2 linked regions of the Polyangium spumosum genome follow. The protein of the gene in region 1 interacts with the protein of each later gene in a pairwise test. Links are inferred from orthologs where the notes say so. Each region holds a gene or a part of one and is shown in the gene's direction. Other genes may lie near its edges.

Evidence for each region.
Region 2: the proteins of serC (region 1) and selB interact in binary tests that used the Escherichia coli proteins (3 or more experiments, as listed by UniProt). The link is inferred for Polyangium spumosum from one-to-one orthologs.

The regions. Positions count from the first base shown.
Region 1 is NZ_WJIE01000010.1:100,056-114,600, reverse strand. Bases 4,440-7,251 are described here. They hold serC (3-phosphoserine/phosphohydroxythreonine transaminase), read left to right. Parts: upstream 4,440-5,207; coding sequence 5,208-6,296; downstream 6,297-7,251. Other genes in these bases: GF068_RS29835 (serine/threonine-protein kinase), read left to right, coding at 6,437-7,251; GF068_RS29845 (1-aminocyclopropane-1-carboxylate deaminase/D-cysteine desulfhydrase), read right to left, coding at 4,440-5,091. Also shown: GF068_RS29870 (hypothetical protein), read right to left, coding at 1-88; GF068_RS29865 (hypothetical protein), read left to right, coding at 169-369; GF068_RS29860 (acyl-CoA dehydrogenase family protein), read left to right, coding at 513-1,655; GF068_RS29855 (hypothetical protein), read left to right, coding at 1,661-2,284; GF068_RS29850 (hypothetical protein), read left to right, coding at 2,417-3,979; more of GF068_RS29845, read right to left, coding at 3,976-4,439; more of GF068_RS29835, read left to right, coding at 7,252-7,870; GF068_RS29830 (tetratricopeptide repeat protein), read left to right, coding at 7,923-8,963; GF068_RS29825 (helix-turn-helix domain-containing protein), read left to right, coding at 9,050-9,493; GF068_RS45500 (KGG domain-containing protein), read left to right, coding at 10,369-10,836; GF068_RS29815 (MBL fold metallo-hydrolase), read left to right, coding at 11,050-11,793; GF068_RS29810 (M1 family metallopeptidase), read right to left, coding at 11,794-14,259; GF068_RS29805 (fatty acid desaturase family protein), read right to left, coding at 14,291-14,545. UniProt on the Escherichia coli protein: Catalyzes the reversible conversion of 3-phosphohydroxypyruvate to phosphoserine and of 3-hydroxy-2-oxo-4-phosphonooxybutanoate to phosphohydroxythreonine. Is involved in both pyridoxine and serine biosynthesis.
Region 2 is NZ_WJIE01000002.1:78,893-93,533, reverse strand. The notes cover bases 2,067-4,974. They hold selB (selenocysteine-specific translation elongation factor), read left to right. Parts: upstream 2,067-2,499; coding sequence 2,500-4,449; downstream 4,450-4,974. Other genes in these bases: GF068_RS06510 (FG-GAP repeat protein), read right to left, coding at 4,852-4,974; GF068_RS06515 (arsenate reductase ArsC), read left to right, coding at 4,467-4,898; GF068_RS06530 (sigma 54-interacting transcriptional regulator), read left to right, coding at 2,067-2,334. Also shown: GF068_RS06535 (protein kinase domain-containing protein), read left to right, coding at 1-941; more of GF068_RS06530, read left to right, coding at 958-2,066; more of GF068_RS06510, read right to left, coding at 4,975-6,603; GF068_RS06505 (tellurite resistance TerB family protein), read left to right, coding at 6,693-7,226; GF068_RS06500 (FAD-dependent monooxygenase), read right to left, coding at 7,278-10,688; GF068_RS06495 (squalene/phytoene synthase family protein), read right to left, coding at 10,823-13,141; GF068_RS06490 (hypothetical protein), read left to right, coding at 13,410-13,853; GF068_RS06485 (sensory rhodopsin transducer), read right to left, coding at 13,862-14,239; GF068_RS06480 (BtpA family protein), read right to left, coding at 14,332-14,641. UniProt on the Escherichia coli protein: Translation factor necessary for the incorporation of selenocysteine into proteins. It probably replaces EF-Tu for the insertion of selenocysteine directed by the UGA codon. SelB binds GTP and GDP.

The DNA.
Region 1 (14,545 bases):
CTACCCGGCGCTCGAGGCGCGCGAGGTAGTCCGCATACGTGTCGGGTCCGAAGGCGGCGTTGAAGGAGCGGCGAAACGCGGGATCCATGCGCTTCCCTTGGTAGCACGAGCGGGGCGCGGCGCGGCAGGGGATGGATCCCGAGGCCCGTCGGGTGGTAACTTCCTCGCGTGCTCTCCCGACACTTCATGACGACCTTCGCGGTCGTGATCCTCTCGCTCTCGGCGACGGCCTGCTCGTCGCTGACGCGGCCCGACGAGATCACGATCAAAGCCGAGCCCGTCGCGGCTGCGGCTCCCCCGCCCGCTCCGGCGGCGCCCGCCGGGCAGCCCGGCGCTGCGGCGGCCCCTGCGCCCGGCGGAGGTGGTTGAGGCGGTTGACGAGGCTCCGGTCTGGAGCCTGAAAAAACCTCGCCCGACACCACGCCCTCCGCCCCGCGACATCCGCATGCGTCAGGCACGAGCTCGCTCGTCGTGAGCTCTTCGCCCGGAACGGACCGCGCACCGTGACATCCCTGCCTTCGCTCCACGAGACCCCCGAGCACGCCCGGCTGCGGGACGAGATTCGTCGCTTCGCGCGCCGCGAGATCGCGCCCTTCGCCCACGCCTGGGAGGAGGCGAACGAGTTCCCGCGCGAGCTCTACGAGAAGGCCGGCCGCGCGGGCATGCTCGGCATCGGTTACCCCGAGGCGTACGGCGGATCCGGCGGGGATCTCTCGCACATCATCGCCGCGACCGAGGAGTTCATCACGGGCGGCACGTCCGTGGGCACGGCGGTGGGCCTGGGCAGCCACGCGATCGCGCTGCCGCCGATCCTGAACTTCGGCACCGAGGATCAAAAGAAGCGTTATTTACCGCCCGTGCTCGCCGGCGAGAAGATCGCCGCGCTCGCGATCACCGAGCCCGGCGGCGGCAGCGACGTCGCCTCGCTCTCGACGCGCGCCGTGCTGGACGGTGATCACTACGTCGTCACGGGCGCGAAGACGTTCATCACCTCGGGCTGCCGCGCGGACCTCGTGACGACGGCCGTGCGCACCGGCGGTGAAGGGCACGCCGGGGTCTCGTTGCTCGTGATCGAGCGTGGGACGCCTGGTTTTTCCGTGGGGAAGAAGCTCGCGAAGATGGGCTGGTGGGCCTCGGACACGGCGGAGCTCGTCTTCGACGGCTGCCGCGTGCCGCGGGCGAACCTCATCGGCGAGGAGAACGCCGGCTTCATCCCGATCATGACGAACTTCGCCGTCGAGCGCCTGCTGCTCGTGGCCAACTGCGTGGCGATCGCCTCGCTCGCGTACGACGAGGCCGTGCGATATGCGCGCGAGCGCCGCGCCTTCGGCAAGCCGATCATGGGCTTCCAGGTCCTGCGCCACAAGCTCGCGGACATGGCGACGCGGATCGCGGCGGCGCGCGCGCTCATGAACGACGTCGTCGCGCGTCATCTGCGCGGCGACATGGTCACGGGCCTCGCCGCGATGGCGAAGAACACCGCGACGGACATGTGTTCGTTCGTCTGCGACGAGGCCGTGCAGATCTTCGGCGGCCACGGCTACATGCGCGAGACGCTCGTCGAGCGGCTCTACCGCGATGCGCGGCTCTACCCGATCGGCGGGGGGACGCGCGAGATCATGAACGAGATCATCTGCAAGACGGAGGGTTACTAGCCACCATGCGCCAAAGGCTCCTCGCTCCACTGCTCACGCTCGGCGCAATCGTCGCCCTCACCGCGTGCGAAAAGACGCCCGAGCCCCCCCCGAGCAACGCGCCGCCACAGAACCCGCACGCCGCCGCGCCTCCCGCAGGCAACACGAACCCGGGCGCGGCGCCCTCGCGCCCCAAAGGCCCGAAGGACGTCGCCTACGACGTCCCCGCGGGCTGGGAGAAGGTCGATCACCCGAGCAAGATGCGCATGGCGACCTTCAAGATCCCGCGCGCCGAGGGGGACACCGAGGACGCCGAGATGAGCGTCATGCAGGCCGGCGGCACGATCGATCAGAACGTCAACCGCTGGTCCGGCCAGTTCGAGCGTGGAAAGGACGACACGACGTCCCGGCAAGATCGCAAGATCGGTGAGCTCTCGGTGACCGTCGTGGAGATCCACGGCACGTTCTCGGGCGGCATGGGCATGCCGGGCGCCGCGCCGGCCTCGTCGAAGCCGAAATGGGCGCTGCTCGGCGCCATCGTGGAGACCGAGGGCGCGTTGACGTTCTTCAAACTGACGGGCCCCGAGAAGACGGTCACCGCCGCGAAGCCCGCGTTCGAGAAGTTCGTCGAGAGCCTGCGCGCCAAATAGCGGCTCGACGTCTCGCGCCGCGTTACACTCGAGCGCAGCGCGCGCCCCGGGAAACCGGCTCGCCGCGCCCTTACCTCACGTGTCCTTCTTTTCGTTCCGCCATCACGCCCCAGCCGGGGCGGGAGGATTTCCATGCGCCGTCGCCGCTCCTTGAAACCGCTCGTTTACGTGCTCGCGGGCTTCGCCGCTGGCGCGGCCATCGCCGCCGGCTGCTCGGCGACGTCCCCCGGCAACAACTTCGAACCGGGCAAAGGCGGCTCCGGCGGCGAGGGCGGCTCCGGCGGCACGACCGAGTCGCCGACCAGCTCGAGCGGGATGGGCGGCGAAGGTGGGCTCTTCATCCCCACCGACGACGGCGGAGCCGATGCGCCGCCCGACGTCGTGGTCAACCCTTGCGGCACGAAATGTGGGCCCACGGAGCTCTGCGACCCCGACCACCTCGGCACCGACGACGACTGCGACGGCGAGGTCGACGAGGCTTGCCCCTGCGCCGCGGGCCAAGCGAATCCGTGCTTCAAGGGGGATCCGTCCTATCGCGGCACGCCGGGCTGCTTCGACGGCACCATGAAGTGCAGCGAGAACGGGTCCTGGTCGAGCTGCAAAGGCGGCGTACACGCGACCGAGGGTTGCTTCCTGAACGACACGAACGCCTGCCACCCGATGCAGACGGCGCCCTTCGTCAACGTGGGCCTCAAGGAGGGCACGGGGAACTTCAGCGCCGACGCGGTGCCGGGCTCCGAGACCTGGACCGTCACTTGCCCCGAGGGCGTGAGCCCCTGCCCTGCCGTCGGCGGCGCGAGCTCGGACGACTTCAAGCCGCTGCAGTCGGGCGAGTACACCGTGACGTACAAGAAGGGCCTGCCCGGCGGCGGGACGGGCATGTGCACCTATCCGCTCATCGTCGGCGCGCCGGGCCTACGCGTCGAGCTCGAGTGGGAGCACGACCTCGGCGACGACGGCGTGGACCTCGATCTGCACCTGCACGAGCCGAACAACACGCAGCCCTGGGCCGTCCTGGGCAAGTCGCAAGTTTGTACGTGGTCGAACTGCGTGTTCAGCGACTTCGATCCGCCCGCCTCTTTGAACGCGCCGCAGTGGTTCCCCGCGAACGCGACGCCGCCGAATCCCGTCGCCTGGTACCTCGACCCGGTCTTCGAGAAGAACACCTGCTACTTCGCGCCGCGCGGCGTGGGCATCCTATGGCAGCAGCTCGGCCAGGGCTGCCACAACCCGCGGCTCGACCTCGACAACAGGGGCTGCGACCCGCTCGAGACGAACCCGGACGACGCCGATTTCTGCGCGCCCGAGAACATCAACGTCGACTTCCCCCCGAAGAACCAGTGGTTCCGGGTCGGCGTGCACTACTACAGCAGCGACGGGAAGATGTACGACGTGCACCCGACGATCAAGGTCTACTGCGACGGCTCGCTCGCCGCCGAGCTCGGCCCGAAGGGCTACTACGATCCCGAGTCGCCGATCACGTTCACCCCGGTCGACGGCCAGAACTTGCCCGGCGGCAACCGCTTCTGGATGGTCGCGGACGTGGCCTTCCGCGAGGTCAACCAGTGCGGCACGCGTGGCTGCGTGGTCAAGCCGCTCTACTCGGACGAGGCCGCGAAGACGCCGCTCTTGACCTACGACGACATCGCCGAGCAGAACTTCGGCCCGCCCTACCCGCCGCCTCTCGCGCCCTAGATCGGCACGTCCCCCTCGAAGAACCGTCGAAAGGCCGGAGGCAGCGCCTCCGGCCCGATCGAGGGCTCGGGCCACGTGGCCGAGAGCGTGTTCCACAAGAGGATCGTCTTGCCCGGAAACGCCACGCACGCGCGGCGCAGGCCCACGAGCGCCTTGCCGCTGTACGTGATCTCGCCCGGCGCGCCGATCAACCGCGTCACCTCGGGCGCCGCCTCGATCGCCTCGGGCGTCGGGTGCCCGTAGCCGCGGCCCGCGACGCCGTGGTCGACCTCGAAGCGCGGTGGCGGCAGGTTTCGCCGGAGCACGCGTGATCCCGCGTGACGCGCGAGCTTCTGCGCCGTGGCCTCGACGAGCAGCCGGAGCGTCACGCGGTTGCAGGCCACGCGCTCGGTGATCCGCGCGGCGACCACCGTCGTCGGCCAGCCGAGCAGCATCATCCCGAGCGAGAGCGCCGCCGCCGTGCCGCCGCTGCCCGCGGGCAGGACGATGACGTCCGGCCGCGGCATCTCGCCCCGCTCGACCTGATCGGCGAGTTCGAACGCGGCGCCGACGTAGCCGAGGTTCGCCATCGGCCCGGACGCGCCGGGCGGCACGAAGTACGCCTTCCGCGCCCGCGCGAGCTCCCGCGCCGTGAGGATCGCCGTCCGCGTATACCCGCCGCCGTGGATCGAGCGCCCGCCGGCCGACGCTTGCAGGAGGATCGAGCGGCGCGTGAACGAGGTGACGGGCTGATCGAAGAGCACACTCGTTACCTCGAAGCCAAGCGCACGGCCGAACAGGATCGTCGCGCTCACCTGCGTCGAGGCGAGGCCTCCGACCGTGAGGATCTCGCGCGCGCCGCGCTCCTTCGCGTCGGCCAGGATGTGCTCGAAGCGCCGGACCTTGTTGCCGCCGAAGAGCGGCGACGCGAGATCGTCCCGCTTCATCCAGACGTCGTCGCGCCCGAGGTAGCTCGTGATCGCCTTGCAGCGCTCGACCGGCGTGGGCCCCGCGAGCAGCGGCAGCCAGGGCACGCTGCGCGCGAGGGCGGGGTACTCGGCGAAGAGGCGCGGCTCGCGGGGCCCGTCCGCGCGCGCGCCCGGCGTCGTCCCGGCTGCCGCGTCGTTCTTCATGGCCGGTTCGAGTAGAGCACCACGCGCGCGGCTCCGCCACCTGTGCCCTCGTGCTATACGGTCGCGCCACGAGGCGCGTCGCCTTTCGCGCGCCTCTTCGCAGAGGAGACCCGACGATGGCTCGCGTGCACAACTTCAACGCTGGACCGGCCGCGCTCCCCCTCGCCGCGCTCGAGCGCGCTCAGCGCGAGCTGCTCGATTTCGAGGGCACGGGCATGTCGATCATCGAGCACAGCCACCGCGGCAAGGCGTTCGAGGGCGTGCACAACGAGGCCCTCTCGCTCCTGCGCGAGCTGCTCTCGATCCCCGACGACTACCACGTGCTCTTCCTCCAGGGCGGGGCGAGCCACCAGTTCGCGATGGTGCCGCTGAACCTCCTGCCTGCCGACAAGAGCGCCGATTACGTCCTCACGGGGGGCTGGTCCGAGAAGGCGTACGAGGAGGCGGGGCGGGTCGGCGCGGTCCGCGTGGCCGCGTCGACGGCCGAGGGCAAGCGCTTCGCGCGTATCCCGAAGCAGAGCGAGCTCTCGCTCGATGCGAACGCGGCCTACGTGCACATCACGACGAACAACACGCTCTTCGGCACGCAGTGGCACGACGTCCCCGAGACCGGCGCTGTCCCTCTCGTCGCGGACATGTCGAGCGACTTCCTCTGGCGCCCCATCGACGTCCGGCGGTACGCGCTGATTTACGCCGGCGCGCAGAAGAACATCGGCCCTTCGGGGGTCACGGTCGTCGTCGCGCGCAAGGATCTCGTCGAGCGTGGCCGCAAGGACATCCCCAAGATTTTCCAGTACCGGACGCACGCCGAGAACAACTCGCTCTACAACACGCCTCCGACGTTCGCGATTTACCTCGTGCGCAACGTCCTCGCGATCGCCAAGGAGCAGGGCGGTCTGGCGGAGGTCGAGCGGAAAAACCGGGCCAAGGCGGGCCTGCTCTACACCACGCTCGACGAGCTCTCGGGGTTTTACCGCGCACCGGTCGAGCGCGAGAGCCGCAGCGTGATGAACGTCGTCTTCCGGCTCCCCACCGAGGATCTGGAGAAGCGGTTCGTCGCCGAGGCGGCCAAGCAGGGCATGGTCGGCCTCGCCGGCCATCGCGTCACCGGCGGCATCCGGGTCTCGCTCTACAACGCCGTCGAGCTCGCGTCGGTCGAGGTGCTCGTGAACTTCATGAAGGATTTCGCGAAGCAATCGGGCTGATAGTGAAGAAGATCGCAGATGGGCCCGAACGACGCGTGAACCCGCGGGTCGCGCGCGTGAACACACACGGGCCCGTCGTACTTTTCCCGCACGCACGATCCTTCCAAGCTCGGCACGACTTGGAGTAAGCTGATACGAGCATGAGTAGCTTGGGCCCCGGAGCCGTGATCGCCGGGAAATATCGCCTCATCGACCTCCTCGGCAAGGGAGCGATGGGCGAGGTGTGGCGCGCGGAGCACATGACGCTCGGCGCGCCCGTGGCCATCAAGCTGATCGACGTCGAGCTGCTCGGAGCGAGCGGCGCGAACGAAAATAGCGAGATCGTCCAGCGCTTCTTCCGCGAGGCGAAGGCCGCGGCCGCGCTGCGCACGCCGCACGTCGTGCAGGTCCAGGATCACGGCTACGACGGGGCACTGCCGTACATTGCGATGGAGCTGCTCGAGGGCGAGACGCTCGAGCAGCGCCTCGAGCGCATGCCGGTGCTCCCGCCGCTGATGACCACGACGATCATCACGCACATCGCGCGCGCCGTCGGCAAGGCGCACGAGGCCGGCATCGTCCACCGCGATCTCAAGCCGAGCAACGTCTTCCTCGTCCGCAACGACGACGAGGAAATCGCGAAGGTCCTCGACTTCGGCATCGCCAAGTCGATCCAGGGCGGCGTGCTCGGCAGCCAGGGCGGCGTCGCCACGCGCACCGGATCGGTCGTCGGCACGCCCTGCTACATGAGCCCCGAGCAGGCGCTCGGGAACAAGACGATCGATCAACGCGCCGATCTCTGGGCGCTCGGCGTCATCGCCTACGAGTGCGTGACCGGCAAGCGTCCCTTCGACAGCGAGGCGCTCGGCGACCTCATCGTGCAGATCTGCGCGCGCCCCTTGCCCGTGCCGTCCGCGGTCGCGCCCATCCCCGAGGGCTTCGACGCGTGGTTCGCCAAGGCCTGCGCGCGCGAGCCGAACGAGCGTTTCCAGACCGCGAAGGAGCTCGCCGAGTCGCTGCGCTGGATCCTCTGCCCGGATCAGTCGGGCATCTGGAACTTCAAGACGACGAACCCGTCGCTGCCGAACATCGTCATGCCGCAGGCGCGCGTGTCGAGCCCCGGCCCCGAGCCCTCGGCGTTCGCCAAGACGAGCACGCCGGATCCGACGACGATGACCCACCGCGGCCTCGTCTCGGCCGTGGCGCCGGCCGCGCCCGCGCAAAAGAAGCTGCGCCCCGCCGTGCTCGCGGGCGCCGCCGTGGCCGTGCTCATCGGCGGCGTGACCGTCGCCGTGTTGCTCACCTCGACGGGTGGCCCGCCGACGACGACGGAGGCGACGGACCCTTCGGCGTCGCCGCCCACGGCCTCCCCGGCCGCGCCGCCGCCGAGCGAGACGGTCGCCGCGCCGACGACGGCCTCGGCAGATCCGATCACGCCGCCCACGAGCGAGCCCACCGCGGCGGCCACGGAGAGCCCGCCGACGCCCAGCGCGACGGCGGCTCCGACGGCGACCACGCGTTACCCGATCAACAAGGGCGGGACGACGAACAAAAAGTCCGGTACGACCAAGAAGAAGCCGGACTGGGGGATATGACGGACGCGGGCGGTCCCGTTCGCGGACGGATCCAAGGAGCGTGAGGAAAACGATGCGGTTGTCGAAGTGGATCGGCTCGCTGCTCGTGAGCGCAGTGCTCTGCGCCTCGCCCGTGGGGGCACAGCCGCTCGACGATCAGGTGCGTATCGCCGCCCGCGCGCTCGCTGATGAGGGTTTCGCGCTCTACGATCAAGGCAAATACGCCGACGCGCTCGTCAAGTTCGAACGCGCCGACGCGCTCGTGAACGCGCCGACGGTCAAGCTGCTCGCGGCGCGGACGCTGGAGAAGCTCGGCCGGCTCGTCGAGGCCGCGGAGAAGTACCGATCCATCACGATCCTGCAGCTCGACGACAAGGCCCCCGACGCGTTCCGCGACGCGCAGGAGACGGCCGGGAAGGAGCTCGCGGCGCTCACCCCGCGTATCCCCACGATCGAGCTCACCGTCACGGGGGCCGGCGCGGAGGCCGCGACGGTCATGCTCGACGGCAAGATCTTCCCGCGCGCGCTCATCGGCGTGAAGACCCCGCTGAACCCCGGCGTGCACCGCGTCGAGGCCGACACCCCGGCGTCCTCGGCCGCCCTGGACCTCAAGGTCGACGAGAAAGAAGCCGCCCGCGCCGTGCTCGAGCTGAAGCCCAAGACCGGCGCCGAGCTCGGAGGCGGCGTCGTCACGCCTCCCGGCGGCGACACGCCGAAGAAGGCCCCGGGCTCCACGCAACGGATCCTCGGGTACGTCAGCCTCGGCGTCGGCGGCGCCTTCGGCGTCCTCGGCATCGCCACCGGCATCGGCTTCCTCACGGCGACGTCGGACATGAAGGCGTTCTGCCGGGATCAAGCCGCCGCCGGTGATCCTTGCCGAGACCTGCGCAAAGACGTCCCCGAGTACCCCCAGAAGTACGTGGACTACCGCAACAGCATCGACACCCAGTCCACGCTCGCGAACGTCGGGTTCGTCGTGGGCGGCGTCGGCATCGCCGCGGGCGTCGTTCTCCTCTTGACCGCGCCCAAGGCCCCCAAGCCGACCCCGCCCGCCCAGGCGAGCGTCGAGCCCTGGATCGGCATCGGCAGCGCCGGCCTGCGCGGCACCTTCTGACCTCGCCCGCCGGCCTCTCGCGGCTCCGCTTGGTCGCCTGAACAAAAACTGAGAACGCAGCCAGGCTGCGCACATGTTCACCTTCGATGGGACGAACGACCCCGAAGGTGGAGATGACCCCCGACGAACGCCTGGTCCTCGAAGCGCGCGCCCGCGCCCCGACCGAGAAGGACACGCACGAACACAGGCAGGCGCTGCGTGCGAAGATTGTGCTCGCTCGAGCCGAGGGCCATGACGTCGCGTACGTCGCGACGCACGTCGGCGTCGGCCGTCGGGTCGTCATGCGCTGGCTCGACCGGTTCGTCCGCGACCGGCTTCAAGGCCTCGAGGACCGACCACGCCGGGGCGCCCCTCGACGCATCACGGACGCAAGCATCAACGAGCTTCTCCGCCGGACCCGCGAGCCCACGCCCGCGGGCGCGCGTGGCTGGTCCCGACGCACCTTGGCCAGGGCCACCGGGCTCAGCCGCTCCACCGTCGACCGCGTCCTGCGCGCGTTTGGCGTCGCCACGGGCCCATCCCCTCGCTGACGCGCGGGGGCGCTCCTCCCTTGCCCGACATCGGCGCAGCTCGGGCGACAACGCACCACGCCGAGGGCGAGCGTCCACGGGGCGAAGCGCGGGCGTCCTTGCGCCGAAGGCGGAGCGGGCGCGTCCGCGAAGAACAACCTTCGACGTCCGATGAAACCTCACGGCTCTCCACACCCTCGCTCTGGCCCACAGACCTTCGTCGACGCCGTTCGTCTGGGTAAGGCCATCACCGTACCGTGAATCGCCGAAAAACCCGGCTCGAGCGGCGCAATGCGGGGCGGGTTTGGCGTATCGCGCCTGTTTGCAGCGCAAAACCCCGCGCGACGGGGCGTGGCGGGACAACCGCTCTGTACGCGGTATCGCAAGCCGATGAGCGGGCTCGTGCATCGAAGATTGCCGTCGCGTCCGCTTGATTGGGGAGCGTCCATCGCGGCGAAGCCGCGTGGTCTCTTCTTTGATTGGCGAGCGTATACGCCGGAGGGGTGTGCACCTCCTTGCCCGCGCGCCATCGTGCGACCGCTCGGGTAAGGACGGGACAGACCCAGCCAGGCTGCGAGAGATCGCCCGCTCGCCGGGAGGCGGGCGAGCGACCGAGCGCGCAGGGAGGCTCTGCCAAACCCGATGAAGTCGTCTGTCCGGCCCGATTACGAGAAAAACCCACGGTCGAGCTCCGCCGTTCGTCGGGGCGCTTCGAGCGTGTCCTCGGTTCGAGCTGGCGAGCACGGCAGCGCTCGATCCAGGACCCTTTCTCATTGCAACGGGAACACGCGCTACCGAGCGCGGCTTGACGTCATTTCGCGCGGCCCAACAGCAATCCGCGAAGCAACACGGCGCCCGGCTGGAGCATCGAGCGGGGTGTCAACATGGAGGGGCAAATGATCGAGAAGGACCAGCACGAGACCGCGAGGACCGGCGAGGCGGAGGAAATGAAGCAGGCGGAGGCGTCTCAGGCTCGTTCCGCAGACGAGGAGGCGCCGGTCTCCTCGAGCGACCTCGCGCCGACGACCGAGCGCAAGCCTGCCTCGCAGCGCGGCTTCGCGGCCATGGAGCGCGACAAGCAGCGCGCCATCGCGAGCAAGGGCGGCAAGGCCGCGCACGAGAAGGGCACGGCCCACGAATTCACGCCCGACGAGGCGCGCCAGGCCGGCAAGAAGGGCGGCGAGGTCGTGAGCCAGAACCGCAAGCACATGGCCGAGATCGGCCGCAAGGGCGGCGAGCGCGTGAGCCAGGACCGCGAGCACATGGCGCAGATCGGCCGCAAGGGCGGCGAGGCCGTGTCGAGCGATCGGGCCCACATGGCTCAGATTGGGCGCAAGGGTGGTGAGGCGCGCGGCACGCATTGACCGCGGCTCACATGCAGGGGGAGCGGCGCTCGTCGCTCCCCTCGCGTGGCCCGAGGTGGAGGCCGCTGGCTCTGCTCGCCCGGATGGGGCACCATCGGGGCGCGCCATGGCCATGTCTCACCCCTCACCGCTCGGGGCTCCGGGTCGCCCGAGGCGCCCTACGCCCCGAACCCCGAAAAAATCAGAATCGACGCCGCACGACGGGAGGCCGTCATGAGCTCGCTCGTCGTGCGTGTCGTCGGCGTGGGGGACGCCTTCACCACGCGTTATTTCAATGCCTGCTTCCTCGTCGAGGCCGGCTCGACGCGTATCCTCGTCGACGCGCCTCCCGCGCTCGGGCGGGCGCTCGGCGACCTCGGCGCGCGTGGCGGCCCGCCCGTGGGGCTCGCCGACGTCGATCGCGTGATCATCACGCATTTGCACGGCGATCACGTGGGGGGGCTCGAGCAGCTCCTCTTCTTCCAGCGCTTCGTCACGGGCAAGCGGATCACGCTCCACGCGAGCCCGGATGTGCTCGCGGGGCTCTGGGAGACGCGGCTCCGGGGCGGCATGGATACCCTCATGGCGGCCGACGGGACCCGCTCGTCGCTCACGCTCGACGATTATGCGAACGTCGTCCCGCTCGGACCCGGGAAAAACCCCATCGGCGATCTCGACCTCGAATGGCGGCCGACGATCCACCACATCCCCACGGCGGCGCTCAGGTTCTCCGCGGGCGGCCTGTCGTTCGGCTACAGCGCCGACACGGCCTTCGACCCCACGCTCGTCGACTGGCTCGCCTGTGCCGACCTCTTTTTCCACGAGACGAACCTCGGCGTCCACACCCCGCTCGCCTCGCTCGTGGGGCTCCCGGACGCCGTGAAGCGCCGCATGCGGCTCATTCATTACCCGGATTTTCACGACCCGGCTCACTCGCCCATCCCGTGCGCGCGGGAGGGCGAGCGGATCGAGCTCTGATCAGAAACACGCCTCGGGATTTTTCACGAGCTTTCGCGCGGCCTCCGACAGCGGCGCGTCGGCGAGGCCGGCGAGGAACGTGTCCCTCGCCCCGGGGGCGTCCCCGAGGAGCCGCACGCCGATGCAGACCGCCCGCGCGTGCGCCGGCCGCGTCGCTTCTTCGTGCAGGATCTCGCCGAGCTCCGTGATGAACTCGTCCCGCCCGATCCCCGTGTTGAAGACCACCCACGAGGCCGCGCCCATCATCGACGGCAACGTCTCCGACGTCCGCGTCTCGCGCAAGAGCCCGAGGTAAAAGTCCACCCACGACGGGTTCGTCACGCCGGGCGCGCGCCGCGCCAGGTGATCCAGCGCGATCCGCCGCGCCCGCAGCGACGTCGCCTTCGAGGCCACCGCGCCGAACGTGGCGAGCTCGTGATCCTCCGAGAGCTGCCACGCTCCGAGGTACAAAAGCCGCGTGAACGCCATCTCCTCGCCCATCAGGCCCGCTTCGAGCTTTGGCCACTCCGCGGCGAAGAGCTCCTCCGGCGGCGCGACGTCGTTACACGCGCCGACGCCCGCGGAGATCCACCCGAGCCCGAACGACGGCGGACCGACCTCCAGCATCGGCGAAAGGACGCCCTTCCAGGCCTCTTGCTCCGCGGGATCCTCGGCGCTCGCCGCGATCCCGCAGCCGAGCCGCAGGGCGAGCGCCTTCGCCCCGTCCGCGTGGAGCCCGCTCACGAGCCCCTCGACCTCCGCCGGCGTGACCATCGCGGCCCCCGACGCCTCCGCGGCCCGGAGCCCGCTCACCTGCGCGGCGCCGCCGAGCCCCGCGAACACGGCCCTCGCGTCCGCCGAGAGCGGCGCCCGCGCCCGCGTCCATGCCTCGACGAGCGTGTCCTCCCCCGCGACCTCGAGCTCCGGGTGCACGTCGTCGGGATCCACGACGAGCAAAACCTCCGTCGCCGCGGTTGGGATCGTCGCCACCTCGCCGCGCCGGAGCGACACCTCCTCGGCCGACCCATCCGCCCCGTACCAGCGCACGACCAGGGGCGCGACGAGCGCGACGTCCGGGTCCTCGACGACCACCTCGAACGCCGCGTCCGGCGCCGCCCGGAGCTCGATCCGCGGCATCACCTTCGCGTCGATCGCGCGACGCACCCGCGTCGTCGCCTCCGGCCCGAGCGCCTCGGCGAATGCGCCCACGAACGCGTCCGTCCCGACCGCGCCGAACCTGTGTTTCTTCAGGATCCCGCGCACCGACTCGAAATAGGCCTCATCGCCGAGCAGGCTCCGGATCTGCGTGTGCAACCAGGCCGCGCGGCTGTACGGGCCCGACGTGTATTTGTCGGCCGGCGCGAGCCTCGGGTCGCGGATGGGTACGCCGTCCTCCCCGTGGAAATGGTCGCCGTGCAGCGTCCCCTGCCCGCTCGCGTCCGTGAACACGCGCCCGACCTCGTATTCGAGCAGGTTCGCCATTCCCTCCTTGATCCAGATGTCGTCCCAGGCCTCCACCGTGACGAGGTCGCCGAACCATTGATGCGCGAGCTCGTGCGCGGCGAGGTAATAATCGCCGTGGATCCCGGGCTCCGTGCTGCTCGTCTCGCGCTGGAACGAGATGCTCGCGTTCTCCATGCCGCCCACGGGGAACGCGGGCAGGAGCACGAGGGCATATCGCTCGAAGGGATATGCGCCGACGAGCGGCGTCAGGTGATCGATCATCCCCGCGAGCGCCTTCGCCATCTCGGCGTGGCTGCCCGGCAGGCCGAGGCGAGACCAGACCTCGACGGGCAGACCCGTCTTCGTCTGCGCCTTGGTCACCTCGAACTGGCTCACGGCGAACGCCATTTGATAGGTCGGCAGCGTCCAGGCCGTCTCGTATTTCACGACGTGCGCGTCCGGCCCGTCCACGATGTCGAGCACGAGCCTGCCATTGGCGATGAGCTGCTCCGCTGCCGGGATCTTCAGGGAGACCGAGAAGAGCGCGCGATCGGTCGGCGCGTCGTTGCAGGGCATCCACGACGACGCGCCGAGCGGCTCGGAGTCCGTGTAGAGGGCGCGGGGGAGGACGGGATCGCCGAGCCGCTTCTGCACGGCGTACAGGTTGTCGCTCGTGCTGGCCTGGTAATCGATTTCGATGACGAGCGTCTGCCCGCGCGCCGCGCTCGGCGCGTCCTCGAGGGAGACGGCGAGGACGCCGGCCTCGGGGTCGACCTCGTATTCGGGATCCTCGGCGCCGACGATACGCACGGCCTTCACGGCGACGCGGCTGTCGAGCGTGATCGCGGGCGCGTCTTCGGTGAGGGTGAGCGTGACGGCGACGGTCGCGTCGAGCTTGCGCGTGCTCCAATCGAACGCGCCCTCGAGCTCGTATCGCGTGACGTCGTAGTCGCGGGTCGCCTCCTCGAGCGGCGAGCTGCCGCAGCCCGTGGTGAGGAGGGGGATGGTGAGGGTCGAAAGGAAAGCGAGGCCAAAGGGGCGCATGTCGCCATGCTACCCGAGCGGACTCTGGACGCTACATGGCGATCGCGCCGAGGTCGTGCCGGACCTCGCGGGGCGGCGGAATCCACTCCTCGTCGGGGCCCTCGGCCGGTATCTCGACGGGTTTTCCATCATAAGTTCGCCGCCTGGCGGGCCAGACGAAGGTCCGCCACAGGTACACGAGCATCGAGCGTTGATCGAGGTTCGGGTGGATGAACGGCGCGATACGCCTCGCGTGCTCCGCGGGCAAGAGGCTCCAGTGCAGGCCCGGCTCCATGTGGTGGATCGT
Region 2 (14,641 bases), on another replicon or contig:
ATCTCGTGCAGCGCTTCCAGCGCGAGGCCAAGATCGCCTCCGCCATCCAGAGCCCGTACGTCTGCAGCCTGCTCGACGTGGGCCTGACGCCCGACGGCGCGCATTTGCTGGTCTTCGAGAAGCTCGACGGCGAGAGCCTGGCCGACCGGCTGAAGCGCGAGCAATACCTGCCCTTCGTCGAGGTCTACCCGATCATCGAGGACGTGCTCTGCGGCCTCTGCGCGGCGCACGCGGCGGACGTGATCCATCGGGATCTGAAGCCCGGAAACATCTTCCTCGAGCGCACGGCGTTCCCCGAGCGGCCCGAGCGCGCGAAGATCCTGGACTTCGGGATCTCGAAGCTCAAGCGCGGCGACGGCGAGCAACACGAGCCGACGCTGACGGCCTTCGACGCGACGCTGGGCTCGTTCGCATACATGGCGCCCGAGCAGGTGCGCGGCGCCGCGCGGGCGGACGAGCGGGCGGACATCTACGCGGTCGGCGCCGTCGCGTTCCGCGCGCTCTCCGGGCGGCTGCCCTTCGAGGGGACGACGGCGGCGCTGCTCGTGGCCATGAAGCTCGAGCGGCAAGCGCCGAGCCTGGCCGAGGCGACGGGAGACCGCTGGCCGGCGGGGATCGAGCGGTTCCTCGAGCGCGCGCTCGCGCGCAAGCGCGAGGACAGGTTTGCCTTGGCGCTCGAGGCGCTCGACGCGTGGCGCACGCTCGCGCCCGGCGGGCGCGTGGCGCAGCCGCCGCCGGTGCGGGCGCCGGAGCCGTCGTCGCACCTGCTTCCCCCGCCCGATCCGCCGACGGTCGCGGACGAGGCGGACCTCGCGGGGAGCCAGGACGATCAACCGACGTGGGTCGATCATCCACCCACGGTGACGGTGGATACGCCGCTGATGAGCCCTTTGCCCGACGTCCCCCTGGCGCCGGGGCGAGGACGCGGGACCGGCAGGTGACGAATCGGGTGAGACCGTGAACGACGCGACCGTCCTTTCGCGAAACAAGGTCGAGGTCCGCGGAGGCCGCATCAAGGCGGGCAAGGCGGGCTGGGTGGAGGTGGGCACGGAGCCGGTGATCGTGGGCCGCAACGCCCAGTGCAGCATCGTGCTCGACGACGCCAAGATCAGCGCGGTGCACGCCGAGCTCGTGGCCACCGAGCAGGGCGTGCGCGTGCGGGATCTCGGCAGCCGCAACGGGACGTTCGCGGGCGGCGTGCGCGTCGGCGAGGTCCACCTGCTCGCGGCCTGCAAGCTCCGGCTCGGCGAGACCGAGCTTTCGTTCGAGCCGGCGCGGCCCGAGCGGATCACCGTGCCCGCGATCCCGGCCTTCGGCCCGCTCGTCGCGCAGAGCGCCGGGATGCGCGGCATCTTCGAGAAGCTCTCGAAGGTCGCGCCGACGGACCTCACCGTGCTGATCACGGGCGAGACGGGCACGGGCAAGGAGGTCGTGGCGCAGGCGATCCACCAGGCGAGCGCGCGGGCGAAGAAGCCGTTCGTGGTGGTCGACTGCGGCTCGATCCCGTCGAGCCTCGCGGAGGCGACGCTCTTCGGCCACGAGCGCGGCGCGTTCACCGGCGCGGTCGACAAGCGGCTCTCGCCGTTCGTGGAGGCCGAGGGCGGGACGATCTTCCTCGACGAGCTCGGCGAGCTGCCGATCGAGGTGCAGCCGAAGCTCCTGCGCGCGCTGGCCGAGCGGCGCATCAAGAGCGTGGGCGGCTCGTCGTATCGCGAGGTCGACGTCCGCGTGCTGGCGGCGACGCGGCGGGATCTCGTGCGGGCCGTGAACACCGGCGCGTTCCGGAGCGACCTCTACTTCCGCGTGGCGCAGGTGCGCGTCGAGCTGCCGGCGCTGCGCCAGAGGCTCGAGGACATCCCTGTGCTCGTGCGCCGCATGCTCCGGGATCTCGGCGGCGACGAGGCCGCGTTCGATCGGGTGTCGAACTCGACGCTGGAGCGGCTGATGCGCCACGACTGGCCGGGCAACGTGCGCGAGCTGAAGAACGCCGTCGCGGTGGCGTACGCGCTCGGGGGTGAGGGCGAGGAGCTCGACGTGGCGGCGCACCTCGGCGCGTTGACGGAGATCCACGAGCCACACGTCGCGGGGCCCGCGCCCTCGAGCGGCGGCCCGGTGTCGAGCGCGTCGGGCGGGTCGTTCAAGGGCAAGGCGTTCCAGGAGGCCAAGCACGACGTGCTCGCGCGGTTCGAGCGCGAGTACTTCGCCGGGCTCTTCGACGAGGCGAAGGGCAACATCTCGGAGATCGCGCGCCGGGCCGGCATGGAGCGCGCCCACGTCCGCACGTACCTCAAGCGGCACGGCATCCACGGCAAGACGGATCCCGGCGAGGGTTGAGCGTCCGCGCGCCGGAAAAGAAGACGGAAGCGCACAGGAATCGAACCTGCCCAGGACAGCGGAACTGCCCCGCGCCGATTTTGAAGACCGGGGGTGGCACCAGCCGACCGCGCGCTTCCACCTGCCCTTCTAGCCGGGTTCTTGCCGTGACGCTACTCTCGCGCCGTGCGTCGCTTCGTCCTCGGCACCGCAGGTCACGTCGACCACGGCAAGACCACCCTCGTCCGCGCCCTGACGGGCATCGACACCGACCGCCTGCCCGAGGAGAAGCGCCGCGGCATCACGATCGAGCTCGGCTTTGCGCCGTGGAAGCTCGAGGACGGCATGGAGGTCAGCATCATCGACGTCCCCGGCCACCGCCGCTTCGTGCACACGATGATCGCCGGCGCGATCGGCATGGAGGTCGTGATGCTCGTCGTCGCCGCGGACGAGGGCGTCATGCCGCAGACGCGCGAGCACGTCGCGGCCTGCGAGCTGCTCGGCATTCGCCGCGCCGTCGTGGTCGTGACGAAGATGGACCGCGTGGGCGAGGAGCTCGCGCGCCTCGCCGGCGACGAGGCCGTGGAGCTCGTCGCGGGCCGCATGCAGGCCGAGGTCGTGCTCTGCTCGGCGCGCACGGGCGAGGGGCTCGACGCGGTGCGCGACGCCGTCCGGCGCGCCTTGATCACGCTCCCGCCGCCCGCCGCCGCGCCACGCGCCCGCCTCGGCGTCGACCGCGTCTTCTCCGTGCGTGGCGCGGGCACGGTCGTCACGGGCACGCTCGTCGAGGGCAAGATCCCGCTCGGCGCGCCCCTCTTCGTCGTCGGCGCGGGCCGCGCGGGCGAGCGCAGCGCCGAGGGGGAGGTCCACAAGACGAGCGCGCGTGGCCTGCACGTCCACGATCGCGGCGTCGACGTCGCCGAGGCGCCGACCCGCCTCGCCCTGAACCTCGCGGGTTTGCCGCTCGAGTCCGTGCACCGTGGGGATCTCGTCACCGACGATCCCAGCGTCGTGCCCACGCGCATCATCGACGCCTCGCTCCGCGCCACGGCCCCCGTGCGCAGCGGGATGGGCGTCTCCGTGTACATCGGCACGGCGCGCTCCTCGGGCAAGCTCGACCTGCTCGGCGAGGAGCTCGAGGACGGCCGCCGCCTCGCGCGCTTGCGCCTCGCCGACGCGCTCGCGGTCGTGGGCGGCGATCGCTTCGTCCTGCGAGGCTCGGACGTCGACGGGCCTTCGGGCGCCGTGCTCGGCGGCGGCGAGGTCCTCGACGCGCGCCCGCCCAGGGTCCTCCGCAAGCGTGGCCGCGCCGCGCGCCTCGCCGTGCTCGAAGCCCTCTTCGTCTCGCGCGAGCCGCAAGCGGTGATGCGCGCGCTCGCCCTCGAATCCTCGCCGCGCCCGCTCCCGCGGGACGTCTTGCCCTCGCGCTTCTCCTTGCCTGCGGCCGAGCTCGAGCGCGCGGCGGACAAGCTCGGCGACAAGGGCGAGCTCGCGCGGATCAAGCGGATGGGCTGGATGCCGCGGGCTGCGCTCGTCGAGCTCGCGGTGGAGGCGCGTGGGCTCGTGGCCGCGCATCAGAAGAAGAACCCGCTCGATCGAGGCATGGTCCTCGAGACCCTGCGGGCGCGTCTCGCCGCACGCGCGGGGGCCGAGGCGGCCGACGAGATCATCAAGCTCGCCGCCTCGAAGAGCGGGAGCGTCGTGGGCGAGCCGATCGTGGTCGAGGGTGACGTCGTGCGTGCCCCGCACGTCGCGTCCGCGCCGGCCTCGGGCGCCCTCGGCGCGGTCGGCGCGGCGCTCTCGGCGCTGGAGAGCGCGAAGCTCAAGGGTTTGACCGAGTTCGGCGTCAAGGAGGCCTCGGGCGCTTCTCCCAAGGAGGTCAAGGCGATCCTGGCGAAGCTCGTGCGCGAGGGGCACGCGACGCACGCCGGCGAGCTCTGGTTTTTCCGTGCCGATATCGATGTATTACGCGCCAAGGTGAAGGAGCACCTCGACCATCGGGGCCGCATGTCGATCGCCGATTTCAAGGAGCTCTCGGGCCTCGGGCGGAGGCAGGCGATCCCGCTGCTCGAGCTCTTCGATCGGGAGGGGATCACGCGGCGCGAGGCCGATGACAGCCGGGTGAGGGGAAAATGACGTTTCAAAGGCCACGAATGCGCTCGGTCCTCTTTTTGTGCGTGAAGAACTCTGCGCGTAGCCAGATGGCCGAGGGGCTCGGGCGGGTGATCTTCGGCGACGGCGTCCGCGTGCAGAGCGCGGGCAGCGAGCCCTCCCACGTGAGCCCGTGGGCGATCCAGGTCTGCCGGGAAATCGGTGTCGATCTCGGCGGACAGAGCTCGAAATTCGTGGGGACGATCGACCCCGACTCCGTGGACACGGTGATCCGGCTCTGCGCCGAGGAGGTTTGTCCCGCGACCCTGAGCGGCAAGCAGCACTATTACTTGCCGATCGACGATCCGGCGAGCGACGACCCGGACGTCGATCCCGAGGAGATGCGGGCGCGATTCCGCCGCGCGCGTGACGAGATCAAGGAGCAGCTCACGTCGCTCGCGGCGATCCTCGACCGGAGCGAGACGTCCGCCTGAGCGCGGCCGCGAGGAGCGTCAGGAAAAACCAGCCGGGGCGCCCGTCGGCACCGCCGCTCGTCCGGCAAGCGCCGCCGGTGACGAGGACGGCTTCGTCGGCTCCGGCTCCCGCGTCCGCGCCTGCATCCGCTCCCGCGTCCGCATCTGCGCCCGCGTCCGATTCCGTCATGCATTGACCGTCCATGCACGCGCCCCCACCACAATCCTTGGGCGGGCCGCTCGTGCACACGCCCTCTGCGCAGGTATCTCCCGTCGTGCAGGCGTCCCCGTCGTCGCACGGATTCCCCGTGAGGACGGCGCACGCCCCATCCACGCTCGCGCCCGCGGCCACGGAGCACGCGTCACACGCGCCGAGATCACAAGCGCTGTCGCAACACACGCCATCCACGCAGAAACCACTCGCGCACGACGCGGCCACGTCACAAGGCTCCCCCGCTTCGCTTTTCAGGACGAACACATAGGCCGCTCCCGCGTTTGTCCCCGCGTCGTCCTCGAGGTAGGCGCCCACGAGGGCCGTGTCCCCGTCGATGGCCACCGAAAACCCGAAGGCGTCGCCCGCCGTCCCGTCGCCCGCCACGAGCAAAAGCTCCTCGGACCACCCGGCGCCGCTCTCCGTGAAGACGTACGCCGCGCCCGCGTTCGAGCCATTCGTATCGTCGAGCAGCGCGCCCAGGATCACCCGACCCTCGGTGATCGCCACGCTCGTCCCCAGCCGGTCGTCCGCACCGAGCGCCGCCGGCACGAGCTTGCCCGCATTCGCCCACGTGAGCCCGGCGCGCGTGAAGACGTATCCCGCCCCCGCGTCGCCTCCAGCCGCATTCGCGAGCGGCGCGCCCACGACCGCCACGTCTCCCTCGAGCGCCACCGCCGTCCCGAAAATGTCCCCCGCCTGCCCGTCTGCCGCGACAAACTTCTTCTGCTGGCTCCACACCGCCCCCCCGCCGACGAACACATAGGCCGCGCCCGCGTCCGTGCCCGCGTCGTCGTCCCCCGGCGCGCCCGCGAGGACGGTCTGCCCGGAAAAACCGACCGACGCCCCCAGGCGATCACCCGCCTGCCCGTCGGCCGAGAGGAGCTTCTTTTGCTGCGTGAACGTGCCCCCATTCTCGACGAATACGTACACCGCCCCCGCGTCCGCGCCTTTCGTGTTCTCGGACGGCGCGCCCAGGGCGAGCGCCCCGCCTGCGAGCGCGACCGCCTGGCCCATCGTGTCGCCGGGCTCTCCGTCGGCCCCGAACACCTTCTGCTGCTCCTCCCATGTGCCGTTCGTCCGGACGAACACGTAGGCCGCGCCCGAGCCCGGCACGGCGCCTTGGCCCCTCGGCGCGCCGACGACGGCCACGTCCCCCTCGATCGCCACCGCGCGCCCGAACCATTGGCCGGGCCCTCCGTCGCTCGCCACGAGCTTCTGCTGCTCTTGCCAGGATCCGTTTGTCCGAACGAACACGTAGGCCGCGCCCGCGTCCGTGCCTTTCGTGTCCTCGTCGGGCGCGCCGACGATCGCCGTGTCCCCCGAGAGCGCGACGGAGGAGCCGAAGAAGTCGCTCGGATCGCCGTCGGGCGCGAGCAGATCGGCCTCCTCGGTCGCGACGAGCGGCGATGCGACGCGGGCGAGGGGCTCCGGCGCCGCGGAGCCCGGATCACAGGCCACGAAGGGCAGGAGCGCGGCGAACCACGGGGAGAGCGGAGGTCGAGGCGTGGGCATGGGCTCTTGCGGGTATCGTATCGCGAAGGGCGTGGACAATGGCGCCTTTGGCGTGCGAAGGTCGCTCGGCGAAAGAAAGGGAGGTCGTCATGGCGGAAGTGAAGCGGCTGCAGAGCCTGGGGAACGTCGCGGCGGTGCAAGAGGCCCTCGCGCAGGCGAACGCGTACAAGGAAATGCTCGAGCGCGAGGCCGCCGCGAAGGCCGAGGCCGAGGCGAGGGACGCCGCCGAGGAGGCGCACGTGGGCGCCCAGATCGGCGCGCTCGTGGAGGCCGCCTACCTCGTCGCGGCAGCCGACGGGCGTTACACGAGCAGCGAATCCGAGCGGGTCGTCGAGCGCGTCGGGGCGCTCACGGAGAACAAGTTCGACGCGGACCAGCTCGCCGCGATGGCGAACGAAGCACAAGGCCGCGCCTCCGAGGGGATCGAGGCCCGCGCCCGAGCTATCGCGGAGATCCTGCCGGACCCGGAGCTGCGCCGCGCGACGTTGCTGGTCGCGTCGGCGGTCGCGTGGCTCGACGGCGGCGTGGGGCAGAAGGAAGGGCTCGCGCTGCAGGCGCTGGCGCGCGCGTTCGGGTTCTCGATCGACGAGCTGCACAAGATCATGGGGCAAGCGCACGGCTAGCCCCCATCCCCGGCCCCTCTCCCGCCCGCGGGAGAGGGGAGACGGGGGGCGTCAGCCGAGCGCCGGCTCGAACGCCGCCGCGCGCTCGCGACCCCAGACCTCACGTTCGGCCCTGCGGGTCTCGTAGAGGCCGAGCGACGCGATCGGGAAGTAGCTCTTGTACAGCGTGTAATGCAGCAGCGCCGTGCGGAAGAAGATGCCGGCGGGCTCCTCGGCGGGCCAGGTCCCGTCGTCGCGTTGCGCGGAGGCGAGGAAACGCGCTCCACGATCGATCGCGTCCCAGTCCGGATCCTTCGCCTCGAGCAGCGCCGTGATCGCCCAGGCCGTCTGGATCACCTGGCTCCGGGCGTTTTCGCGGTATTGCCCGACGATCGCGCTCTCGTGGTGCTCACCCCAGCCGCCGTCCGGCTGCTGTCGCGCCTTGATCCACGCGCATGCCTTGCGAATGGCGTGGTCGTGCGGCGGCGCGCCCGCCGCGAGCAGGCCCCGCACGCCGAACATCGTGCCATAAATGAAACACACGCCCCACGCCGCCGGGAACGAGCCGTCCGCCCGCTGGAGGGCCCGCAGGCGCGCCGCGGCTCGCCGGATCGCGATATCTACCTCGCTCCGCAAGAGCTCGGGGTGATGCTCCTGGAACGCCGCGAGCGCCGCGATACACGAGGCCGTGCATTCGACGTACGCGTCCTCGCTCATCGAGTCCCCGAACATCTCCGCCGGGTTCAGCCATTCGAGCGGCAAACGCGTGCGCCGCGCCTCGTAGCTGCCGAACGAGCCGTCCGGGTTCTGGCACCGGAGCACGAATCGCACGGCCGCCGCCATGTCCTCGGCCGAGGCCTTCGAGTGAGGTGATTCCAGCCGCGCGAGCATCGCCTCCGCCGTGCAATCACTCACCGGCCACCCGTGCCAGACCCCGGCGAAGCAATACCCGCCGCGCGGATCGAGCCTGTCGTGCGCCGCCGCGTCCTCGCTCGCCTCGCGGATCTGCTGGTCTTCGAGGAATCGATCCGCCCGCGCGAGCGCCTCGGACACGTCCACGTGCCTCGACGCCGCCACGAGCGCCTGCGCCGCGAAGGACGTATCCCACGTCGCGCTGCGCGCCCCGGCGACCCGCGCGCCGTCGGTGTCGTCCTCCCAGATCCAGCCCTCGAACCGCTCGAGCGCCATGCGCGCGTCCGGGTCCTGCGGGTCGTGCATCCAGAGCGCCAGGATCCCGAGCAGCCCGCTCACCGGCGACAATCCGGTGTGGCCGCTCGTGCGCAGATCGAAGCGCACCTCCTCGCGGAGCGCCGAGAGCAGGCCCGTCCGCGATTTCGCCGAACGCACCCGATCGACGACCTCGAAGGCCTGATACGCGAATTCGAGCGCGAGGCTCGGCGGCGTGTGGAGCTCCGCCGCGCGCCGCTGCCTTCGCGCCGCCGCGAAATCGACCGCGCCAAACCCCTGCGGGTACAGCTCGTCGCGCAGCGCCCGCGTGAGCGCCGTCTCGGGCGCGCTCCGCTTCGCCGCGACGAGCAGCGACATGCCGAGGTAGATGTACCGCGTGTGGCAATAATACTTCGACGGGTGGAGCGCCCACGATCGCGGCAAGAGCCACGCCTCGGGCAGCACCTTCGGCACGCCCTCCCAGGCATAAAGACCACACAGCGCGAGCCACAGCTTGCCCCAGGTCGGGATCGCCGAAGCTCCGCCCTGTTCACGAATGAACACGAGCCCCTTCGCCACGAGCGCGTCGTCCGCCGGTACGCCGAGCACGCGCGCCGCCACGTACACGAGCGTCGTGACGAACAGGTAAGGCTGCGAGAGCTCGTGCATGCCCCACGTTCCATCGGGCAAACGCGTCCGCGCGAAATGCAAGAGGAGCCGCTCGCGGCGCACCGGATCGATCGGCTCGCCCATCACGTGGCACGCGAGGACGTATTGCGCCGCGAGCATCGGGTTCCAGACGACCTCGCCCTCCCACGACCCGTCTTCGGCCTGCTCACGCGCGAGCGCGCGGACGCCCCGCGCGAGCGCCGTCCTCGGCTCGAGCCGCGTTTTCCCGAGCCGCGTCGCGCGCTCGGCCGCGGGGTGCTCGAGGACCTCGGCCCGCCCCGCGGCGGCTTTCAGCGCCGCGCCGTATCGATCCTCGGCCGAGCGCGGAAAATCACGCGTCGGCTCGGCCGGCGCGAGGTGCAACGTCGCGCGCATCATCCATTGCAGGCGCATGCCGAGCTCACCCGCCACGCCCGCCGCGTGCCGCGGATCCCGCCGGACCACGCCGTCGCGCACGATCGCGGAGGACGCGCGGAGCAGCGCCTTGAGGAACGAGCGGCCGAAATGGAGCGCGTTCGTGTCCTCGCACGAGAGGAAGCTCATCGTGCGCATCCGCTCCGCGGGTTGCTCGCGCCAGAGGTCGTAAATCCCGCTGCGGATCGCCGCCGTCTCGTCCGACGTGTCGGCGAAGACCTCGTAGAGCGCGACCGCGAGCATCTCCGGCGCGCGGCTCCCGATCGCGCGACCGCGGCTGTAGGCGCGGAAGCTCTTCGCCTCGGAGAGCGCGATCGCGTCCTGGAAGCCGAGCGTCATGCCGAGCGCCGTGAGCGGGTGGTGGTGGCCCACCGCGTCGCCCACGAGCGCGAGCCCCTCGCGGCCGTAATCGACGCGCGGGCGGATCTGGTTCGTCGCCCACGCGATCTCGCCCGCCTCGAGCGCGCGCCGGAACGCCGGCCGCAGCGCCTCGGGCAGGACGTGCGCGTAGGCGTCCCAGAGCGTCGCCGCCTTGCTGCGCTGCACGCGCATCGAGAGGGGCACGTCGAGGCAGAGGCGCACGCGCCGATCGTCGATCCGATACGCGAGCGCCGGCCCCGGGCCGCCGAGGAAGACGTGGCCGTGCCCTTCGAGCGGCATCCGTACGCCTTCGAGCAGGAGGCCCGCCATACGCGAGTACGTCGCCGCGCTCCGGTCGATCGAGAGCGCCGCGTGCGCCACGCCGCTCCGCCCGCTCGCGCCGACGACGAGCCCGGCGCGGATCGTCCGCGTGGCGCCGCCCTTCTGCTGGTACGAGAGCGCCTTCTCGACGATGTTCGTCGCGCGGGAGCCTGGCTGGTAATCGATGAGCCCCTCGCCGCTCGCGTGCTCGCGCAGCCGCTCGACGAGCCGCGCGTGCTCGATGGCGTGCCCGACGTTGCCGGCGCGATAAGGCAGCGCGATCGGCGTCGTGCCGTCGTCGGGGTACAGGACGAACCCGCGGCCCGTCTCGTACGTCGTGTTCGCCCGCAGATCCACGCCGAGCCCGCGCAGGATGTCCACGGCGGGCGGGTGCAACCACTCGCCGGCGAGCCTCTCGACCGCGCGCGGGTTCGACTCGAGCAAGAGCACCCGTGCGCCTCGCCTTGCGAACGCGAGCGCCGACACGCATCCGACCGGACCGGCGCCGATCACGGCGATGTCGTAGTCGATCCTCTCTGCCTTCCCATTCATGCAGGACCTCGTTCGTCTCCGTCGCCCCGGCGCCCGCCGGCGGCATGCAGAACTGGTCCCCCCCGATCACTCGCGAGGCCTTCAAAGGCGCGCGGACGAACCACGCGCCGTCAAGGCCTCCCGTCCATTCGTGCTCACGTCCGCGGGACGTGCGCCCCGCGCGACGCGGGGCCTTCGGGCACGAGCGCCCGCCGGAAGAAATCGGCGTACGCGTCGTAGATCGCGCTCCGCACGCACGTCGGCACGAAGCCGAGCTCGCGCTCTGCTTTCGAGGTGTCCGCGCGCCGCGGCGAGGACGCGGGCGAAGGCGCGCCCGGCGGACGTTCGCCCCCGAGCACCCGCGCCGCCGCGAATCTCCGCGCGAAGGGCGCCTCCACGATCCGGGCCGGCACGGCGAACGACGGGCGCCGCCGCGCGCTCGCTTCCTCGAAGAACGAGAGCAGATCGTCCATCGACACGAGCTCGGTCGCGACCACGTACTTCTGCCCTTTGCGCCCGCTCCGCATCGCGCCGACGTGGGCCTCCACCGCGTCGCGCGTCGCCGTGAGCAGGAGCGCGCCACGCGCGAAGGCGCGGAGCCTGCCGTTCGCGTGATCCACGAGCGCGCGGCCGATCAGGCTCGGACGATCGTCGAAGGGCCCGACCAGCGTCGTCGGCGCGACCACGACCACGTCGAGCCCGTCCGCCACGGCCTTCAAGCATTCGTGCTCCGCGAGCGCCTTCGTCCGCGCGTGCGGCGAGTGCGCGGAGAACGGGTCGAGCGGCGTCGCCTCGTCGATCGGCGCGCCGCGTGAATCCTCATATCGCACGGCGTCGAGCGAGCTCGTCACCACGACCCGCCGCACGCCTGCCTCGCGACACGCGCCGAGCAGCGCGCGTGTGCCGAGCACGTTCGTCTCGAAAAACGATCGCTCGTCCCCTTCGGCCACGAGGGCCGCCGCGTGATAGACTTCCGCGATCCCGCGCGTCGCCGCGCCGAGCGCGTCCGCGTCGCGCACGTCGCACGTCACCACCTCCACGGGCAAACCTGCGAGCGTCGCCGCGCCCCGCGCGCCTCGTACGAGCACGCGGACCTCCTTGCCCTCGGCGACGAGGCGCCGCACGAGGTTCTGCCCGAGGTGCCCCGCGCCGCCCGTGACGAGCACGCGCCCCTCGCGGGCCCGCGCCTCGCTCCGCGAGGCATCGCCGCTCGACTTCTTCGCGTCCGCGCCGCCGCGGATCACCGTCATCGACGCGCGCCGCTCGGGCGGCACCGGCGGCCTCCGCGCGCGGAGCAGCGGCATGGTCACGCGGCCGGATCCCCCCGCGGGCGCGCTCGGCCTGGCCTCCGCCGCGCGTGCGAACAGGGCCGTGAGCGCCGCGTCACTCTCGGCCGCGCGCCGCGCGCCGGCGAGCACCTCGGCCACGAGGCGTTTATCGATCTTCGGCTCGCGCCCGCGGACGAGCGTGTCCTCGCCCCGCTCCACCTCGCGCAGCGTGGCGATCGCCAGCGCCAGCGGGACCGCGCAGAACGCGCGCACCTCGGCGCCCTCGCGGCCCGGCCAGCAAAACGTGTATTCGACGGCCGCGTCGAGGTGCCCCCGCGCGATCGCGCACACCTCGGACACCGCCGCGAGGCCACCTTCACGCGCCTCCGGCGAGAGCAGTGCGTCCCGACGAACCCCGTGACGGGCGAGCACGTCTTCCGGGAGGAAACACGCGCCGCGATCGAGGTCCTCCGCGACGTCCTTCAGCACGTTGACCATCTGCAGGCCGAGCCCGAAACGTGTCGCGCGGCTCCGCGCCGCAGCGACGACCTCCTCGCTCGCCCCGGGCACGGCGCGCTCGAAGAGCGAGGTGAGCAGCTCGCCCACCGTGCCGGCCACGAAATAACAATACCGCTCGAGATCGGGAACGTCGACGATCCGCGTCATGCCCTCGGCGTCCGCGCGGCTCGCATAATCACGCATCCCCCGGCTCATCTCGAGCACCCACGGCCGGATCGCCTCCTGATCGGCGGCGGGCAGGGCGCGGAACACGCGGAACACCGCGCCGGCGCCCTTGCAGAGGGCGCGATCGGCCTCGGCCATGCCGATGGACGTGTCCGCGAATCGGGCCTCGAATTCGGGGAGCGATCCTCCCTCTCCCCGCATGAGCGCGTCGAACGCATCGAAGAGCGAGGCGCGCGTCTCCGGCGTGATCGGATTCGCGTCCTCGATGCTGTCGACGACCCTGCACAGGAGATAGGCGGCGCAGAGCGAATCGGAGAGCGCCTCGGGCAAGGACAGGATCGAGAGCGCGAACGTCCGCGAGACGCGAGGCAGCATCCGCACGCAGAAATCGCGATCGTCGACCCGCTGCGCGGCGAGCGCCTCCATGGCGGCGGCCATGGCCCCGCTCCCGTCCTCCGACAAACCAATCCGCAGCCCCGCCGCGCCCGCGTCGCGGAGCCCGGAAACGTCATGCCTCGCCATCCGCGGCCTCGTTCGTTAACGAAGTAATCGAAGCGTCAAAAACAAGCGTTTGTGTACTGCGCTGCCGTTTTGTAGTTCATGTCGATCTTCCGGCTTTGCAGCGAGGCCGTACATGGCGCACGAAGGGCAATCGTGTCAAGGGCCCGTCGTCTTTTATCGCTCGCTTTTTCGTGCTCCGTCCGGTGAAAGCGCGAACCCGACTTCGCATCGGCCCGTCTGCGCGCCTTCCGCCCGTGGTCTCGCCCGACCATTGCATGCGTGGACGGACATGAGCACGAGGAGAGCCTTTTTGTGGGCTGCGCTCGTCGCCTCGCTCGCCGCCTGCGAGCGCGACGCGCCCGATGTTTCACGAGAACCCGCGGGCGCCCGTCTCCAGAACGTGGCGCTCTTGCCGGTCCAGGTCGAGGATCCTCACCCCGCCCTCGGCTGCTACGAGCAAGCGCTCGACCGCACGATGCTCACGCAGCACGACGCCTATCGCCTGTGCCTGGGCGCGATGTCGTACGCGCCGATCGACTGCTACGAGCGGGCGACGGCCGGGCTCGTGCTCTCGGTGCAGGCGATAGAGCTCTGCCGCTGCACCGACTCGCTGGCACCGATCGAGTGTTACGAGCGCGCCACGCGACAAACCGGGCTCACGCAGCCCGATATCATCGCGTTATGCAGCGCCACCTCGATGAACCGTCTCTATCCGAATTGCGCCCCGTTCTGACGCCCCGATCACATGCCGCAGCGCTCGGAGTGCGCGATCGTCGTCATCGCGCCCCCGCCGCCCGCGCCGACGCGCGTGTATTGCACGACGATCGGCACGTCCGACTCGATCACGCTCGCGAAGTCCGTTCCGATCGGCAAGGGCTCCGGGCCCTCGAGGTCCTGCCAGCGGACGCGCCGGCTCCGTTCGGGCAGGAGCGTCAGGCGGTAGGGCCCGGCTGGCGCGCGATGCTCGAAGTACACCATGATCTCCACGTGCGCCTCGTGCGTGGAGGCATTGAGCAGCCAGAGCACGTCGTTCGCGCCGTCGGGCTCCGCGCCGTCCGCCCGCTTCGCGACATGCCCCTCCGCGACCGACCACCGCTTGCACCCTGCCGGCTTGCTCATCGCGTCCCCCTCGTCCGGGCGCTTTTGCCCGCGAGATTCGCCTGCAGAGCCCGTGCCGCGCGGGGCCTGTTCCCTTCGCTCGAGCTTGCTCGTCAGCCCGCCGCCCGCGCGGCCCGGACGAACCTCCGCACCCGCTCGACGTCGACGGGCTCCTCGATGCGCCCGCCCTCTTTGATGCTCGACCCCACGATCACCCCGTCGGCCGCGCCGAGGAATGCGGTGACGTTCTCCTCGGTCGCGCCGCTGCCGATGAGCACGGGCGAATCGCCGGCGAGCGCCTTGGCCTCCCGCACCTTCGCGAGATCCGGCGCGTCCCCCGTCATTTTCCCCGACACGATGAGCGCGTCGGCCCCCGAGAAGCGCGTCCATTCGATGTGCGTCGCGAGATCGATCCCCGGGAAA